Bdellovibrio bacteriovorus: one gene and its partner. Each later gene encodes a partner of the first gene's protein in a complex. Links are inferred from orthologs where the notes say so. Each region holds a gene or a part of one and is shown on either strand. Other genes may lie near its edges.

Region 1 (9,075 bases):
ACTCTGGATCTGTCCGGTTTTAAGAAGTTCTAATGCGTCTTTGATATTCGTCGGGATATTCAAAGTGCGAGCTAAGTTATTCGCGGTCCCCGAAGGAATCAAAAGCAACGGAAGATTGTGACGAATCAAAGCGGGTAAGGCCTCGCGCACAGAGCCGTCGCCTCCGGAGACCAAGACAACTGGATTTTCTTTTGCAAAATGATCGATGACTTCAACCATGGATCTGCCAGATTTCTGATTGTGATCCAACACCTCGTAGCCGTTTTCTTTCAACCATGCTGTGATTTCTTCCTGCACCTGATGGCCCTGCCGAGCCTTGGGGTTGACCAACACCAGGATCTTTTTCATAGTGTGTTGATGAAGAGAATTCTGCATATTTCTGATCTCCACTTCGGGCGCATTCATCCTCCGGCTATTGAGGCGCTAGAAAGTTTTTTGGCGGCTCAACAGCAAAAACTGGATTTGATCGTCATGACGGGGGATTGGACTCAAAGAGCCCGTAAAGGCCAATATCAAGCTGCGGCCGAGTTCATCAAACGATCTCCGTTTCCAGTATTAACGATTCCTGGGAATCACGATATTCCTTTGTACAATTTCGTCGCGCGACTGTTGCAACCTTTGAGAAACTACAATCGTTTTATCCGCAGCGTGACGACTGACACTTTTGAAGATCCGGAAATGGTCATCGTGGGATTTCGCACCGCCAGTGTTTTTCGTCCTGTAGAAGGACGTATTCTAAAAAAAGATATCGAACGCGCCGAGAGCGCTTTTTCTAAGGCGCCGGATTCGGCTCTGCGGGTGATTGCCTGTCATCATCCGCTGTTTCAACCGAAAGATTTGGCGCGCATTCAGCCTGAATATCTAGCCAAAAGAGTTTTGGCTTTGAAACCGCACTTAGTTCTGAGCGGGCATTCGCATTTAAACTGGGTCGCGACTGTGAAGGATGAAGAACGTCATCAGATTTTGCATGTGTCCGCGGGGAGTGCAACGTCGGATCGTCTGCGTGGCGAGGTGAATAGCTTCCACATCATCACCACGGAAAATGCGGGCGTGAATATAGAGACTTATTTTCTCTCAGAAGAAGGCTTTGTCATTCCGAAGGGCGAAGTTCACAAGTCCGTTAAATGGGAACCATTTATTAATCTGTGAGGCTGCTTCCTAGTGCCCTGGGCTGGTTCGATGTCGAAGGCTTAGACATGTGAGTTCTCGTCCAATCAAATACTTAGTAATCAAAATAGCCCGGTCTTGGCTTTGCACCCAAGTCCCACCAGTATGAAAACACAATGGCGCTTCTTATTGGTGGCTTTGCTTTTCCTTTTGCCTTCAGCTTATTCATGGGCTGAAGACCCGTCTCGTATTGAGACTGAGTTAGAAGAGAAGGTGCTTGATAAGGCTCAGGTGGCTGAGCACGAGCGCACGCTTATCAAAATAGCCGAAGATAAGATCTATGAATTTGATCGCTATCCTGACCGCGAAGAAATGAAAGCGGCCTTAGGTTTAAAACTTCCCGAAAAAGTAAAGCAGCAGATTCTTGCGCGCGGTGGTTCTATTGAAGAGGCCGACCCGATGCTGGCCTATGAAAGTCTTCCTGAAGATAGAAAACAAAAGTTCCAAGAAATGCGTTTGATGTTCTTAGCGAATGCAGCTCGGATTATGAACTCTACAAAGTTTGTATTTGGAGCGGGCAGCCTGGTTGGTGATGCGTTTAGTTTCGTGAAGGTAAAAACGAAACAGGCTTTTGGTAAAACGGTTGAACAGACGCCTTCAGAAAAAAGAACTTTTTCGGTGCGCAGTCATCAAGCGGTTCAAGCAGTTTTAAAAGGAATTGATTATAAATTATGGTCGCAGGCTCCTTTGGTTATTGATTCAAATGAATTTGGTTTAAGCGTCTCTGTAGGCGCCTTGGCGGAAACAGGCGTATTGCGCAAAGGCGGCGGTGGTGCTGAAGAAGTGGGCTTAAGTTTCGCGTTTAATAAATCCAAGCGCGCATTCGTGTTTGAAATTTTCCACAACTCTGAAAACTTCGATAATACAAAAGCGGCGGTTTCGGTTTTAGGTCTTGTGGGTAAAGCAGGTATTACTTTAGGTCGTCGCAGTGGCGCGGACACTTTAAAAGGCAGCTCGTTTTATCCGCCGGCGGTGCCTGGTTATAGCGTGTCATCACCTGAGTATTTCTCGGCAGGATTGAGCTCGAGTTTAGGTCTTCCTCCGCCTCCTTTGGCGGACTTATTGACTTTCACCAACCGTTTTGAACGCCACAGTCTTATTCGTGTCACGGTGTCCCCATTAGTGAAGGGCTACGTCAGACTCGAATTTGGCGACGTTCGCGGTTCAATGCGCCTTGTCGGAATGCGTTTTGTTGACGTCTATCGCGCTATATCTGACAAAGTTCTTTCGTACGGCCGTGGCCGTAGCTGCAGTGTAGTCTTTAATTAGAAGTTGGCCTTAATGAAATTTTTGGTTTTTGAAGGATTGGATGGCTCTGGGAAGAGCTCCTTGATGCGGGCCCTTGAAGGGGAGTTGGCGCGTCGTGGAGTGGCTTTTCAACGCACTCGTGAACCAGGCGGAACACCTCTTGGGGATGAAATTCGCAATATGATTCTTCGTACGGAAGGGCCTTCGCCACTTCCACGCACTGAACTTCTTTTGTATGAAGCAAGTCGCGCTCAACACGTCGAACAAGTGATCCGTCCAGCTTTGGCCAAAGGAACTTGGGTGCTTTGTGATCGCTTCACCGCAAGCTCTGTGGCCTTCCAAGGTGGCGGTCGTGATATTTCCGAAAAAGACGTGATGACTTTAAATGACTTCGCTACGGGCGGGCTTAAAGCCGATCTGACCATTCTTTTGGATCTTTCTGTCGAAGAGTCTCGTTCGCGCCGTCAAGGCCGAGGTGCTGCTAACGGAGAAAGTGAAGACCGCATTGAATCTGAAGCAGATTCCTTTCATGAAAAAGTGCGCCAGTCTTTTTTAAAGCAAGCTCGCGCTGAAGCGTCTTCATGGCTTGTGCTCAATGCCCAAGAAACTCCCGAAGTTCTTTTCCAACAACTTCTGAAGGCTTTGGCCGAAAAGAATATTTTGAAATAGGTTGTTGATGGCTCGACTGCTCGATTTCGTCTTAGGACATCAAGATATTATCGCAAAGCTCGTCGCTTCCTTTGAACAGGGAAAGCCCGGGCAGACGTATCTTTTTGTCGGACCTGCGGGCATTGGAAAAAAGCTCACCGCCAAAGGCTTGGCGCAAGCACTGGCATGCCCACAAAGTCCTCGTGGTTGCGGCAAATGTCCATCGTGTTTTCGAATGGCGCAAGGAACTCATGAAGGTCTAAAAGTCATTGAGCCTTCCGGAGCGCAAATCAAGATGGAACAAGCCCGCGAGGTGATTGAGTTCCTCAGTCTGAAAAGTCTTTCCGGAAATCGCGTGATCATCATCGATCAAGCGCAGAATTTAAATCCGCAGGCCGCGAACTCCTTGTTAAAAACTCTGGAAGAACCACCTGAAGGAACCTTCTTCTTTTTGATCGCTCCGAGTGTTGCAGGTTTGATGCAAACCATTCGCTCGCGTTCTCGCATTGTACAGTTCAAACCTTTGACGTCGGAAGATCTTCAGAAAAAAGTGAAGGCGCCAGCTTGGGCTTTGCGTGCGGCTCGTGGAAGTTTCGAGAAGCTTGCGCAGTTGCAAGAAGGCCCTGAATTAGAGCTTCGTCAAAAATCCGTCGAGATGTTGAACTTGTTTTTGACGGACGCGGATTTTCTTTTGAATGAAACTTGGCGCACGGAATTCAAAGATCGTGCGCAAGGGCAGCGTCTGATTTCTTACTGGGTCAGCTTTATGAAGGATGCTATCTATCTTCAAGAAGGTGCTAAAACTCAGATCACGAATCTGGATCAGGCGCCGATCATTAAGACCTTGGCCGAATACAACCGCGAATTCTTGTTGGCTTTAATGCAGAAGTCCCTGCAGGTAGAGCAGTCCTTTGGCGCCAACCGTGATCCTCAATTGGTTATGGAAGAGTTCTTTATTACCCATCGTCCCTAGGGTATACTAGCCCTATGGAATGGATTGATATTCACGCTCATTTAAACATGCTCGAAGAGGGCGTCGAAGCTGCGATTGCCAATGCAAAAGCTGCCGGCGTTCGTAAAATCATCACTATTGGTACCGAGCCTGGTGATCATCCCATCGTTTTGGACATCGCCCGTAAGTATTATCCCGATGTGTATTGCACGTTGGGAGTTCATCCTCATGACGGAAAAGTTTATACCGAAGAAGCGGGCCGCTTCATTGAAGAACATTCCAGTGAACCTTGCGTGGTTGCGATTGGGGAAATCGGTTTAGATTATTACTATGACCAATCACCTCGCGAACAGCAGAAAGAAGCTTTCCGCGCGCAGTTGGAAATCGCGAAACGCACGAAACTTCCAATTGAAATTCACACGCGTGATGCGGAAGAAGACACGATTGAGATCTTGAAAGAATTTAAAGGCGAAGTGACGGGTCTTGTTCACTGCTTTACGGGAACGGAGTGGCTTGCGAAGCAGGCTTTGGATGTGGGGCTCAATATTTCCATCAGTGGAGTTGTGACTTTCAAAAACGCCGACAGTCTTCGCGCGACGGTGAAGATGTTGCCGCTGGATCGTATTCACGTTGAAACCGATGCTCCTTTCTTAGCACCTATTCCTATGCGCGGAAAAAAGAATACACCGGCTTACGTCGTTCATACGGCGAAGTTCGTGGCTGAACTCAAAGGCATTTCTGAGGAACAGCTCTGCGAGCAAACGCGTATCAATGCTCTGAAGATGTTCCCCAAAATAAAATGGTAGTTAGTTCATTTTGTCGATGGCTTTGATGATCCAATCTGAAGCCGCACCGACTTTTGTGGCTTGAGTTATACCCATACAGCTATACTGTCCGTTGGCGAGTTTAGGCCCAAGCACGGCCGAATTTACTCCGATAATTTTTAGTACGCCCTCTTTATGATAAAACTGCGGTCCACCGGAATCGCCTTGGCAGATAGAGGTGTCGGCACCGCTGACAGTCCAATAGCGATCGTCGGAGCGATGGTAGGAAGAATCAATCTTCAAGATGCCACGATGAAGCTGACCAAGATAAGCATAGATGTCCTGGTTTTTTCTTCCCGTATAATCTTTCGAGCGTCCATAGCCATACACATAGACTTCTTCATTAGAGTAGTCGGTACGTCTGTCAGTATCGAAATCCACCGGCTGAAATCCATCGGGTATAGAGACTTCAAAGCGAACCACGGCGATGTCATGGTCATATAATTTTTTAGTGCTGTTATAGTCGGGATGAATTTCCCAGTCGCTGGCTTTGCGAGCGACCGCGGAGCGCTGATACATAGAATATTTTTTCGTCGTGAAGATGATGTTCACTCCGGAAAGGGACGGCAGGCGCTGTTTATCGAAACAGTGCCCTGCCGTTAAGACCGTGTGGGGCCCGATCAATGTGCCCGTACAAAAACCTAAGCCTTGGCCAAAGCGATTTGTCATCTCAACAAGAATCACACTGCGCGAAGCCTCGGTTGTTCTTTCCGTGATGGGCTGACCGCCAATGACGGATGTGCCTGGCGCTGATGTCAGAGCGTCGTGGGAACTGATATCAGGCGAGCAGGCGATGAGCATCGTGGATGCTGTGAATAGAAACAGTGACTTTTTCAAGATCATCTCCTTGCATGGGGGTCCAAGAAATATCTGAGGTAGAGTATGAACTCAGGTGACGAAGTGGTAAGGTGTTTAAAGACAAGTGAAACTATTCAGCGGAATTGGGATGCGTCTTTAGAGGACAAATCTACTGCCGCGGTGGCAGTAAGCAAATGCGTCAAGATTTAGTCTCCACCTCGTATCTTGTTTTCGATAGTTGCTGTTCGATCCTGAAAAAATCGACAAAGGCGTCAGCCAGTCAAACGTACCTATGTAAGACAGCGCGAGGCATTCTTCTTGCGCGATATTAGACGCAGGATTAACGTGAGTATGTCATTTTTCAATCTAACTTAAGGAGCTAATATGGCGAGTATCACTCTTAAAGGAAACCCAGTGAAAACAACTGGAGAGCTTCCGGCAAAAGGCACAACAGTAAAAGATTTTAAACTTGTGAAAAACGATCTTTCAGAAGTATCCCTAGCCAATTTCGCAGGCAAAAAGAAAGTTCTTAATATTTTTCCAAGCGTAGACACAGGCACATGTGCGGCGTCTGTTAGAAAATTCAATCAAGAAGCGGCGAAATTAAACAACACGGTTGTTTTGAATATCTCTGCCGATCTTCCATTTGCTCAAGCGCGTTTCTGTGGCGCTGAAGGCATCAAGAACTGTGAAACCGTATCGTCATTCCGCAGCGGTTTTGGTAAAGAGTGGGGATTGCAAATCGAAGATTCTCCATTGGCGGGGCTTCTTTCTAGAGCCGTCGTGGTTCTATCCGAGGACAACAAAGTTCTTCACTGCGAACAGGTATCTGAAATCGTGAATGAACCGAACTACGAAGCGGCTTTGGCAGCAGTGGTTTCTTAGGTCGGTCACCCTTTAAGCCGCTGGCGTAAAATAAGGCCACGAACCATCAAGAACCGAACGGGACTTGTTATTCGTGGTTCTGATAAAAATTGTATTACAAGCATGTTTGCAGGCCGACGACAAATCGGCCTTTTCTTTTTGCCTCTCATTTATCCCTCTGCTCTCTTAGGGAGCATCAGCGCCGCCACGAATTGTCTGCTGTCGAAGTTTTAAACGACCCAGGGTGTTTCTAAACAAATCTGCATCACTTTCGGAACTTCCCGTAACGGCATGATCTTTGGAATATTCGGCTTCGGAATTTGGGCTGGCTGTAATTTCTTGGGGCAACTGGTCCGACTCTAAAAATTTGTACGTTAAGAAAACAAGTCGGAGAACACTATGAAAGCGTTTACAAAAACGCTAATGGCGATGTCTTTGCTGACGTCCCACTTAGCGCAAGCCTCAGGTATTGAAGATCTTCCCGGTTTCGATGAAGAAACCACCCAAACCCCGGCCCCGGTGCTAACCCCGGCGGTGCCCACACAAAATACGCAAGCATCGAATCTGCTTGCGGGCTCTGTGTCGATCAACTCGATTTCAAGAAAGTCAAACGGAACTCTTTATACAGTGGACTTGAAGCAGGCGCTGTCTTTAGTTCGTATCGACTTACGAGTCACCGCGCAGAAGTTGAAATTGCACCGAGTGACGTTGGTTACTGATACGGGCGCTCGCGTGAATACAAGACAGTTAGAAAATTCGGATGTGTTAGAGGCTGGGAATGTGCTCTCTTCCGAAACTTTAAATCAAAGTGACCGTGTGGTTTCAATTGAAGTTGTGGCTGAATCCTATGGAGCTGAAGCCAATATTCTTTTGACGGCGATTGCGGATAGGGAAGTACCCGTCATGAAACTTCGCACTGTCACGGCACCCGTACAACCTACGCGTCCCACGCCACCAGCGCCACCGACGCCGCAAAGACCGGATTCCACTCGGCCACCGGTTTATCAGGACACGCGCCTGAATCGCGGTGACGATGTGATCTCGGGCCCTTTCTCTGATGGAAAATACTACTTTGGGAAAGTTGTCGAGATATTCAATAACGGCCAAATCCTAGTGCGCGATAACGATGATGGAAAATCGTACACACGAAATTCCAATATCGTCAGCAAGCGAGTTCGCTGTGATGTTTCTGGTGTTTACTGTCAGGGCGTGAGAGTGTTGTCAGGGCCTTTCACTGATAACAAGTTTTATACGGGAGTGATTCACTCAGTATATGTCAACGGTCTGGTTTTTGTGACGGACGATGATGATGGAAAAGTCTATCGTCGTGAAACCAAAATCATCGCGTTGGCTTCTAAGTGTGCGGCTTCAGGACACTGTGCTGGTGACAACGTGATCTCGGGTCCTTTCAGCGGAAAGTACTACAATGGTGTTGTCGAGGGTGGTTATTCAAATGGCTTGATTGCCGTGAGAGATGCTGACGATGGAAAGGTTTACTACCGCAATGCCTCAGTGGTTCTTAAATCTTTACGCTGCGATCAGGCATCGGGTCTTTGCATAAATACGGAAGTCATCTCTGGCCCATTTACGAATAACAAATATTATTCGGGTGTCATCACTGGAATCTATTCTAACGGAGTCATTTACGTTCGTGACCATGACGACGGCAAGGTTTACGCACGCAAAGCTTCAGATCTTTCTAAGCGTCTTCGCTGTGAACAGAAGAAAGGTCTTTGCGAGGGCGCCCGCGTTGTATCGGGTCCGTATCGCAATGGAACCTATTATGCCGGAACAGTTGTTAGAATTTACGCTAACGGTCTGATCCAAGTGCGTGATGATGACGATGGCAAGATATACGACCGTAAAGCCTCTGAGTTGTCTGGCATTAGAAACTAAATTTGAACCGAACATATTTAGAAAACCAAAAGGGCTTCGCAAAACGAAGCCCTTTTTCTTTTTCGAAGATTGCAAATCAGAGAGGCGCCCAAAAACGGTCCCTGTCTAAATTTGAGACAGCTGTCGAAACTTTAGATGCAATATATGACAGCTTACGTACGCAACCGCAGGCACGTTCCTTGGAAATATCCGTTCGGATTAGAAAACTAGGAGCGTTATATGAACCGTCGTCTGATTGTAACAATGCTTGCGGCATTAAGTGTGGTGCAGAACTCTGCTTATGCTCAAACTATTGATGATCTTCCGGGCTTTGATGATATGGATATCACTCCCACAGTCCCTGTCGATCAGACTCCGGTCGTTACGACGCCTGTTGAACAGAAGCCGGTTGATACGGCTCCGGTACAAACCCAGTATGCGGGTTCGGCTTCATTAAATTCAATTCCGCGCAAGTCAGGCGGCACCCTTCACACTTTAAAACTTTCTCAAGCTTTGACTTTGCTTCGTCTTGATTTGCGAGTCACGAACAGCAAGGTGAAAGTTCATAAAACTTCTTTGGTGACTGAGCAAGGTCAAAAGATTGACGTACGCCAGCTTTCACAAACCGACGTTTTGACGACAGGATCTTTATCCTCTTCAGAAAATTTGACAGCAAACTCTCGCATCGCCGCCATTGAA
Region 2 (9,259 bases), on another replicon or contig:
ACAGCTTCATCGATAGTCGTAAGCAAGTTATTTTGGCCAGCGACCGTATGCCGAAAGATATCCATGGTTTAGAAGACCGCAGTCGCACCCGTCTTGAGCGTGGTCTGATTGCTGATATCACCATGCCTGATTTAGAAACGCGTATTGCGATTCTGCGTTATAAAGCCGAAAAATTTAACGTTCGTTTGCCGGAAGATGTTGTGAACTACATCGCAAGAATCTCGAAACGTTCAATCAGAGAGCTTGAAGGCAATCTTAAAAAGGTCAAAATGTTCTCGGAACTACAAGGCCTGCCGATTGATCATGAGCTCGTTAAACGCATTCTTTCGCACCATGAAACGCAATCAACGATCTCTGTTGAAGAGATCATGAAGCTTGTGGCTGATCATTTTAAAGTGCGTGTTTTGGATCTTAAATCCTCGACTCGCGCCAAACCAATTGTCGTTCCACGTCAAATTGCGATGTATTTGATAAAGAAGTTCTTAGATAAATCTTTGGTGGATATCGGGAAGGCTTTTGGCGGAAAAGATCACACTACGGTGATGAATGCCCTAGAACGCGTCAAGAATCTACAATCCACGGATCAAGATATTTCTAAAGATATCGAAGATTTAGAACAGAGAATCCACAATATCACAGGGGTGTGAATGTGGACTGTGGATAAGGTTGAGGAAAAAATTGGGGCTTAAAATGTGGATCCAAGTTACCCCCAAAATCAACCGAGTTTAAGACGATTTATGCAGAGTCTTTATCCACAAGTGTTTTTTAGTGTTTACATGGGTTTAGGGGATTTGTTAGGTTTTCCACGCCCCTACTACTACTACTAGTTATTTATATTAATAGTAATAGTTAATAAGAGGGCTCAAGAGGTTGTATGAAACTTGAAATTGATAAAAGAGATTTATTAAGCCTTATCGGAAAGACACAGAACATTGTTGAGAAGCGCAATACAATGCCCATTCTTATCAACGTTCTTTTGGAAGCTGACCAAAATGCTTTGAAAGTCTTTGCCACAGATTTGGAAGTCAGCCTTACTGACCAAACCAAGGTTCAAGTTCATCAGCCAGGTAAAGTGGCAGTATCTGCAAAAAGTCTTTTTGAAATCGCAAAAGAACTTTCTGAAGGTCCCATTACTTTAATCAAAAAAGAAAACAACTGGTTGGAAATCAAGCAAGGGAAGTACACTTCAAAAATCGTAGGTATCTCTGCTGAAGAATATCCGATCTTCCCAACATACAACTCTCAAGGTTTCATCAGCATCAGTGCCGGTGTGTTGAAAGAGATGATTGATAAAACAATCTACTCAGTTTCTAACGATGAAACTCGTTACCACTTGAACGGTGTGTTCTTTGAACTTTCACCTCAAGGCGGATTTAAAATGGTGGCAACAGATGGTCACCGTATGAGTCTAGTGAATAAACCACTTTCGGAAGTGAAAGTGGCAGCTACTCAAGGTGTTATCATTCCTCGTAAAGGTCTTCATGAAATCAAAAAGATTTTAGAAGGCATCGATGGCAATGTGGAAATCGCGATTGAAGGTTCTCAATTCGTACTTAAACATTCATCAACAATTTTGATGATTCGTTTGATCGAAGGAAAGTACCCGAATTATCAACAATTTATTCCACAGAAACTTCCGCAAAAAGTGATGATCCACCGTGAAGCATTTTTGACTTCGCTAAAACGTGTATCACTTTTAGCGAACGTAAAATCCAAAGCGGTGTTATTGAATCTTTCAAACGGCCGCATGGAAATTTCTTCAAACAACCCAGAGCTTGGTGATGCGAAAGAAGAAATCGAAGTTGAATACGCAGGCGGAGAAATCAAAATCGGTTTCAACGCGAAGTATGTGACTGATATCTTGACGAGCATGAGCCAAGACAAAATTGATTTCGAATTGAATGATCATCTTTCTCCGGGATTGATCCGTCCTCACAACGACACGTCTTACACTTGCGTTGTGATGCCTATGAGAATCTGATGATTTTTGAAAAGCTACGTCTTGTTAATTTTCGTAATTATCGGGACGTAGTGGTTCCATTCTCTCCGCGTGTGAATGTGTTCGTCGGTGAAAATGGTCAGGGTAAAACAAATCTTCTTGAGGCGATGTATCTAATTTCTCAAGGAGACTCCTTCCGCTACAGTGACAATCGCACTTTGATCAACTCGAATAACCAAGAGGCATTGATTCAAGCGCTGATTACTCAAAATGATCTTCACTACAAACTCAAACTTGGATTAAGCAAAAGTCGCAAAGTTTTAACTTTGAATGACAAGAAGGTTTCTTCAACCGATGTTCGCAAAATTTTTGCTAGTGTCGTGTTCAGTCCTGAAAGTTTAGCATCGATCAAAGAAGGTGCGGATCATCGCCGCGAACTTGTGGATGAGTTGCTCATCACCTTTGAACGAAAAAATGCGGATTTGATCGCGGAATATCGCAAAGCTTTGAAAACGCGCAATAAGATCCTTAAAAACTATTTGGAGGGTTTGAACGACAAAACGGTCACGGTGAACCTTTTGGACGCTCTAAACCCCCAATTCTTGCGTTTAGCGGCCGATTTAAGCTACGCCCGGATCACGGCACTGGCTGGTCTTTCCAAAGACTTTAATAATGCCATGCAGTACATTTCGAAGAATGACGCTGTGGATATCTCGGTGGAATACGTGATTTCGGATCAAAATGCGGTGGGTTTTTCCCGAGAACAAGTCCAATTTGCTCTGCAAAAAAGGATGAATGAACTGCATGATGCGGAGCTCTCATCTGGAACCAGTCTGGTAGGCCCTCACAAGCACGATATTGTGTTCCTATATGGGCAAAAAGACTCAAGATTTTATTGTAGCCAAGGGCAGCAAAGAGCCATCATATTGTCTTTCAAAATGGCCCAAATTGTGTATCATAGGAAGGCTCACGGAACCTATCCGGTTTTGATGTTAGACGATGTTTTATCTGAACTCGATAAAGCCAAAAGAGATGCACTGATTACGTTCTTACACGAGATCAATACGCAGATTTTTGTGACGACGACAGATTTCACATTGCCTGAATCTTTCAGCCTCGATCAGCTTTCCGTTTTGCGCATCAAGGATGGTCACATCCTCGATGAATAACTTCGCTCTGGGTTTCCAGAGTGTATGCAGTCAGTGAGGGGTACACAGTGTCAGTCGAAGAACAAAAAACATATTCCGCCGACTCGATTCAGGTTCTTGAAGGACTTGAAGCGGTTCGTAAACGTCCAGGGATGTATATCGGTGATACCGGTTTCAAAGGTTATCACCATCTTGTGTATGAGATTGTGGATAACTCGGTAGACGAACATCTTGCAGGTCATTGCAAACACATTTACGTCACGATCAATGCCGATGAATCAGTTTCAGTGGAAGATGATGGCCGCGGTATTCCTGTGGGCGCTCATAAAAATGGAAAATCTGCTCTTGAAATCGTTATGACCGTACTTCACGCCGGCGGTAAATTCGACGGTGGTGGTTACAAAGTATCCGGTGGTCTACATGGTGTGGGTGCTTCCGTCGTAAATGCGCTTTCTGATCGTGTTTCTGTTGAAGTTCATCGTGAAGGTTTCGTATGGAGACAAAACTACGAGCGCGGCCGTATTGTGGCGCCGGTTGCTCAAGGTGAAGCTTCCGCTAAAACTGGAACGACAGTGACGTTCAAACCAGATCGTCAAATCTTCAAAGACGAAACAGTCATCTACGATTTCGCAACCCTTGCGAATCGTTTTCGTGAACTTGCGTTCCTAAATGCAGGTCTTCATATTTCTTTGAAAGATGAGCGTTCAGGTAAAAAACAAGATTTCCAATACGCTAATGGCGTGGCTGAATTCGTTCAGTACATGAATCAATCTAAGAAATCTCTTCACAATGAAGTTGTTTATTTCCGAGGTGAAAAAGACAACGTCGATGTTGAAATCGCTTTGCAGTGGAATGACTCTTATTCGGAATCCATTTTCACATACTGTAACAACATCAACACTCACGAAGGTGGTACTCACCTTGTGGGTTTCCGTGCGGCCTTAACTCGTACAACGAATGCTTACGCGACTGAAAAAAATCTTTTGAAAGATTTGAAAGCAAACCTTGAGGGTGAAGACATTCGTGAAGGTTTGGCAGCGGTTATCTCGGTGAAAGTTCGTGAACCTCAATTCGAAGGGCAAACGAAAACCAAACTGGGTAACACGGAAGTCAAAGGTATCGTTGAAGCTCTGGTAAATGAAAAATTAGCCGACTGGATGGATCGCAATCCTTCGGTTGCTAAAAATATTATTTCTAAGTGTGTGGAGTCAGCGCGTGCCCGTGAAGCCGCTCGTAAAGCTCGTGATTTAACTCGTCGTAAGACGGCGTTGGATGGTGGATCTTTGCCAGGTAAAATGGCGGACTGCCAAGAACGTGATCCTGCACTTTGCGAACTTTACCTGGTGGAGGGAGACTCTGCCGGTGGATCCGCGAAACAAGGACGTGACCGTCGTACGCAAGCGATTTTGCCTTTGAAAGGTAAAATCTTGAACGTGGAAAAAGCGCGTTTTGATAAAATTATTTCTTCTGAAGAGATCAAAGTTATCATCTCGGCTTTAGGAACGGGTATCGGCAAAGACAACGTGAACGTGGATAAAATCCGCTATCACAAAATCATCATCATGACCGATGCCGACGTCGATGGATCGCATATCATGACTCTGCTTTTGACATTCTTCTATCGTCAAATGCCAGAAGTTCTTGAGCGCGGTTATGTTTACATTGCTCAGCCACCTCTTTACCGTGCGAAAAAAGGTAAAGAAGAAACTTATCTGAAAAACGAAGCGGCATTGACTGAGTTCCTTTTGAGTTCTGGTCTTAATGCTTTCAAAATCAAAGGGAAAGAGAGCTTGAAAGAAGCAGATCTTCGCCAACTGATTTTGAACATCCAAAGATTCAACGATCTTTTACGTGTGTCTTCGAAAAAATACGACAGAGACGTTTTGTATTTCTTGTTAAGCAAAATTGGTGATTTCGAAAAGACTTTTGCAGATGCTGGAAAAATCCAAACATCTTTGAATGATCTAGGCGACTGGATTAAAGGAAATCAAAAGCTGGGTATCACTGAATACAAAGGCGAAGTTAAAACAGATGAAGCTACAGGAAAACCTTATGCTGACATCTACACTGTTCGTTACGCAGATCGCATGACGACGAAATTCAGTCTTGAAAGCTTGCGTTCTTCGGAAATCATCGAGCTTCGTAAAATCTGGAATGACATCCAAGGTGTCAGCACTCTTCCAATGACAATCCTGGAAGGTGAAACAGAAATCGAATTCGATAACTACAACGAATTCTACACTCACGTGATGGAATCTACGAAAAAAGGAATGTACATCCAACGTTACAAAGGATTGGGCGAGATGAATCCTGAGCAGTTGTGGGAAACTACGCTGAATAAGGAAAACCGCACTCTTCTTCAAGTAAATATCGATGATGCTGTTGCAGCGGATGAGACATTCTCAATCTTGATGGGTGAAATGGTTGAACCGCGTCGTCAGTTCATCCATGACAATGCCCTTCTTGCTCGTAGTTTGGACGTTTAATTTTAGTTTTTTAAGTTGGTGAAGTTATGGAAAATAATAATGAAGAAAAAGGCGTAACCCGCGTCGATGTCAGTAAGGAAATGCGTGATGCCTACCTTCAGTACTCGATGTCCGTTATCGTGGGTCGTGCCCTACCCGATGTTCGTGACGGTCTAAAACCTGTTCATCGCCGTGTCTTGTTTGCACAAAGTGAAATGAACAACCGACCTGGCAGACCTTACTTGAAGTCTGCTCGTGTGGTCGGAGACGTAATCGGTAAATACCATCCTCACGGTGACTCTGCGGTTTACGAAACTATGGTTCGTATGGCCCAGGATTTCTCTTTGAGATATCCACTTGAGGATGGACAAGGAAACTTCGGTTCTATCGACGGTGATAGCGCGGCAGCTATGCGTTACACTGAGATCCGTATGACTCACCTTGCGGAAGAACTTCTGCAAGATATCGATAAAGAAACTATTCCATTCGGACCGAACTACGACGACTCTTTGCAGATTCCTCTAGTTCTTCCTGCGAAGTTCCCAAATCTTTTGGTGAACGGTTCTTCCGGTATCGCCGTTGGTATGGCGACAAATATTCCTCCGCACAATTTGGGCGAAGTGATTGATGGTTGTATTGAACTTATCAATAAACCTGAATGTACTCTTGAAGACTTGATGGTTCACATTAAGGGCCCGGACTTCCCGTCTTACGGTGTGATCGCAGGTCGTGAAGGTATCTTGCAGGCCTATAAAAAAGGCCGTGGTATCATCACACTGAAAGCGGTTGCGGAAATTGTACCGGGTAAAGACCGTGAAGAGATCATCGTTACTGAGATCCCTTACCAAGTTAATAAAGCAAAATTGATCGAAAGCATTGCAGACCTTGTTCGCGACAAACAAATTGAAGGTATCTCTGATATCCGCGATGAGTCTTCTCGTGAAGGTATGCGTATCGTGATTCAATTGAAACGCGGTGAAAACGCCAGCGTGATCTTGAATCGCCTTTACAAATATACGCAAATGCAAATCAGCTTGGGTATCATCATGCTGGCTTTGGATGCGAAAAACCAACCGGTTACTTTCGATCTTAAAGGCATGCTTGAAGCTTTCGTTGATCACCGTCGTGACGTTGTTACGAAACGTTGTATCTTCGAACTTAAAAAAGCCCAAGAGCGCGCGCACATTTTGGAAGGTTTGAAAAAAGCCCTGGATCACATCGAAGAAGTGATCAAAACGATCCGCGCTTCCAAAGAAGCGACGACGGCTCGTGAAGCCTTGATGTCGAAATTTGAATTCTCAGAACGCCAAGCCGTTGCGATTCTTGAAATGCGTTTGCAACGTTTGACGGGTTTAGAACGTGATAAAATCATCCAAGAACTTGCAGAGTTGATGAAACAAATCGACTGGTTGAAGTTCGTTCTTGCTGATGTTCGCGAAATTTACAAAATTATCGTGGGCGAACTAGAAGATATTAAAAAACGTTACGCAGATCCTCGTCGTACTCAAATCCAAGGTAACCTTGATGATATTGAAGACGAAGATTTGATCGCTGATGAAGACATGGTTGTCACTGTTACCAACACAGGTCTTATCAAACGTATGCCGACAGCTGAATACCGCGTGCAAAAACGTGGTGGTAAAGGCTTAAAAGGCATGGAAACGAAAGAAGAAGACTACGTTACAGATCTATTCTCCGCTTCGACTAAGACTATGCTTCTTGTCTTCACGGACAAGGGTAAAGTTTACTGGTGTAAAGTGCATAAACTTCCTCTAGGAAGCCGCACTTCTAAGGGTAAATCTTTGGCAAACGTCGTTCAGCTAGCAAGTGGTGAAAGTGTTCGTGCGATTCTTCCGGTGGATGAATTCAGCGAAAACAAATACGTTGTTATGTTGACTGAAAAAGGTGTGATTAAGAAAACATCTTTAGATTCATTCGCGAATCCAAGAGCCGCTGGTATCATAGCTTTGACGACAGATCTTGAAGACGGCGTTATCGACGTTAAGATCTCTGACGGTCAAAGTGATATCTTCATTGCGACTAAAGAAGGTATGTCGATCCGCTTTAACGAAGCCGACGTGCGCGAAATGGGTCGTACGGCTCGTGGTGTGAAAGCTATCACTTTAGCTAAAGACGACATCGTTGTGGCGATGGAAGTTTTAGAGAAAAACACGAAAGACACTATCTTGATGGTGACATCAAAAGGTTACGGTAAACGCTCTGAAACAGGCGAATACCGCATCCAATCTCGTGGTGGTGTTGGTATTATCACTCAGAAAACGACGGAAAAAGTGGGCGTGGTTATCGGTACGAAGAAAGTTTCAGAAAAAATGGAACTTATTCTTTCCACTGATAAAGGACAAGTTATCCGCATGAAAGTGACGGACATCTCTGTTCTAGGACGCAACACTCAAGGTGTCCGTTTGATCAATATCGATGAAAAAGAAGAAACCGTGACAGGTGTTGCAGTCGTTGAAGAAGATGATGCAACTGAAGAATCAACACCGGCTCCGGCAGGAGTCACTCACTAAGATGGTCAGAGGCCTTCTGATTGTCTTAGTGCTGGCCCTCACCGCCTGCTCTTCCCAAGAGGAGGCGGATTATAAGCAAGCCCAAAAAGAAATAGCTCAGGAACATTACCGTATTGGCCTGAGCTATTTAGATCGAGTCATCAAAAGAAATGCTCCGACAAAATATCCTTTAGAAGCCGCTCGCGAAGCTGCACGCATTTCGTTTTTTGAGATCAAAGATTTCAATAAAGCCGTTGATTATCATCATTTCATTGTTTTGCATTCCACCGACGAAAAAGAGCGCCTAGAATCGCAAAAGCAAATAGCGGCGATTTATTTTAATAATCTTCAGAACTATCAGCAGTCGATCATTGAATATAGTAAGCTTCAACAGATGCCTCACACGGATCTAGAGGCGGCTCAATATAAGATGAACATCGCGCGTGCTCAGTACTATCAGAATAATTTCTTTCAAGCTGAGTCCGAGATTGATTCACTCTTAAAACTTAAAGGTGATGAAAACACTCGCTTTAGTGCTTTGATGTTAAAAGGAAATATCTTGGTCGCGCGCAAAGACTTCGCAAAAGCAGCAGAGATATTTAAAGAGCTCATTCAAAAGTATCCTGAAAAGGCGATTCAAGAAAACGTCGCGCTGACTTTGGCTGTTTGTTATGAAGAAAATTTGGATTTTAAGAGTGCCATTGCCGTTCTTGAAGCCCATAAAGAAAAATACAATCCACCTGAATACATCGAACTTCGAATCAAGCGCATGCAAGAGCGCATGAAAAATGCTCCGGGAGCGAAAGGCTTTAGGAAGTAATGAAGAAGTATATAATTTTTGCATCCATGGGCTTTGAACTTGTCGGTTTGATCTTGGGGTGTTTTTACCTAGGGCAATTCCTCGATCAAAAGTATCAAACAAAAGGCCTTATCTTTGTGGGTTTGACCTTTGCGGCTTTGATTGGTTGGTTATGGAGAGTCATCTGGCTTCTTCGTAAGCTGCAAAAAGAGGATGAGAAGAATTCAGATTCCGACAAACCCTAGGAAGCCATGAAACCTATTTTAATAGCGCAAATCTTTGTGATCGTTCTTGGCGGCCTGCTTTTGCATCTTTTTTCCGCACCGCAACACGCGCTATCCTTTGTGGCGGGGTCTTCAACCATCTTTCTTAGCTTTTTATTACTGGGTTGGGGCTGG

The links.
Region 2: the proteins of AZI85_RS07335 (region 1) and dnaN are in contact, whole or in part, in a cryo-EM structure (PDB 8GIZ), measured with the Escherichia coli proteins. The link is inferred for Bdellovibrio bacteriovorus from one-to-one orthologs.

The regions. Positions count from the first base shown.
Region 1 is NZ_LUKF01000012.1:120,717-129,791, forward strand. Bases 2,321-5,063 are described here. They hold AZI85_RS07335 (ATP-binding protein), read left to right. Parts: upstream 2,321-3,091; coding sequence 3,092-4,036; downstream 4,037-5,063. Other genes in these bases: AZI85_RS07325 (hypothetical protein), read left to right, coding at 2,321-2,436; tmk (dTMP kinase), read left to right, coding at 2,449-3,084; AZI85_RS07340 (TatD family hydrolase), read left to right, coding at 4,051-4,821; AZI85_RS07345 (S1 family peptidase), read right to left, coding at 4,822-5,063. In the rest of the region: AZI85_RS07315 (diacylglycerol/lipid kinase family protein), read right to left, coding at 1-375; AZI85_RS07320 (metallophosphoesterase family protein), read left to right, coding at 358-1,149; more of AZI85_RS07325, read left to right, coding at 1,273-2,320; more of AZI85_RS07345, read right to left, coding at 5,064-5,676; tpx (thiol peroxidase), read left to right, coding at 6,022-6,522; AZI85_RS07355 (beta-sandwich domain-containing protein), read left to right, coding at 6,901-8,397; AZI85_RS07360 (beta-sandwich domain-containing protein), read left to right, coding at 8,617-9,075. UniProt on the Escherichia coli protein: Part of the beta sliding clamp loading complex, which hydrolyzes ATP to load the beta clamp onto primed DNA to form the DNA replication pre-initiation complex.
Region 2 is NZ_LUKF01000001.1:557,974-567,232, forward strand. Bases 1-2,927 are described here. They hold dnaN (DNA polymerase III subunit beta), read left to right. Parts: upstream 1-874; coding sequence 875-1,981; downstream 1,982-2,927. Other genes in these bases: dnaA (chromosomal replication initiator protein DnaA), read left to right, coding at 1-647; recF (DNA replication/repair protein RecF), read left to right, coding at 1,981-2,927. In the rest of the region: more of recF, read left to right, coding at 2,928-3,108; gyrB (DNA topoisomerase (ATP-hydrolyzing) subunit B), read left to right, coding at 3,156-5,573; gyrA (DNA gyrase subunit A), read left to right, coding at 5,600-8,083; AZI85_RS02805 (tetratricopeptide repeat protein), read left to right, coding at 8,085-8,882; AZI85_RS02810 (AtpZ/AtpI family protein), read left to right, coding at 8,882-9,106; AZI85_RS02815 (hypothetical protein), read left to right, coding at 9,113-9,259. UniProt on the Escherichia coli protein: Confers DNA tethering and processivity to DNA polymerases and other proteins. Acts as a clamp, forming a ring around DNA (a reaction catalyzed by the clamp-loading complex) which diffuses in an ATP-independent manner freely and bidirectionally along dsDNA.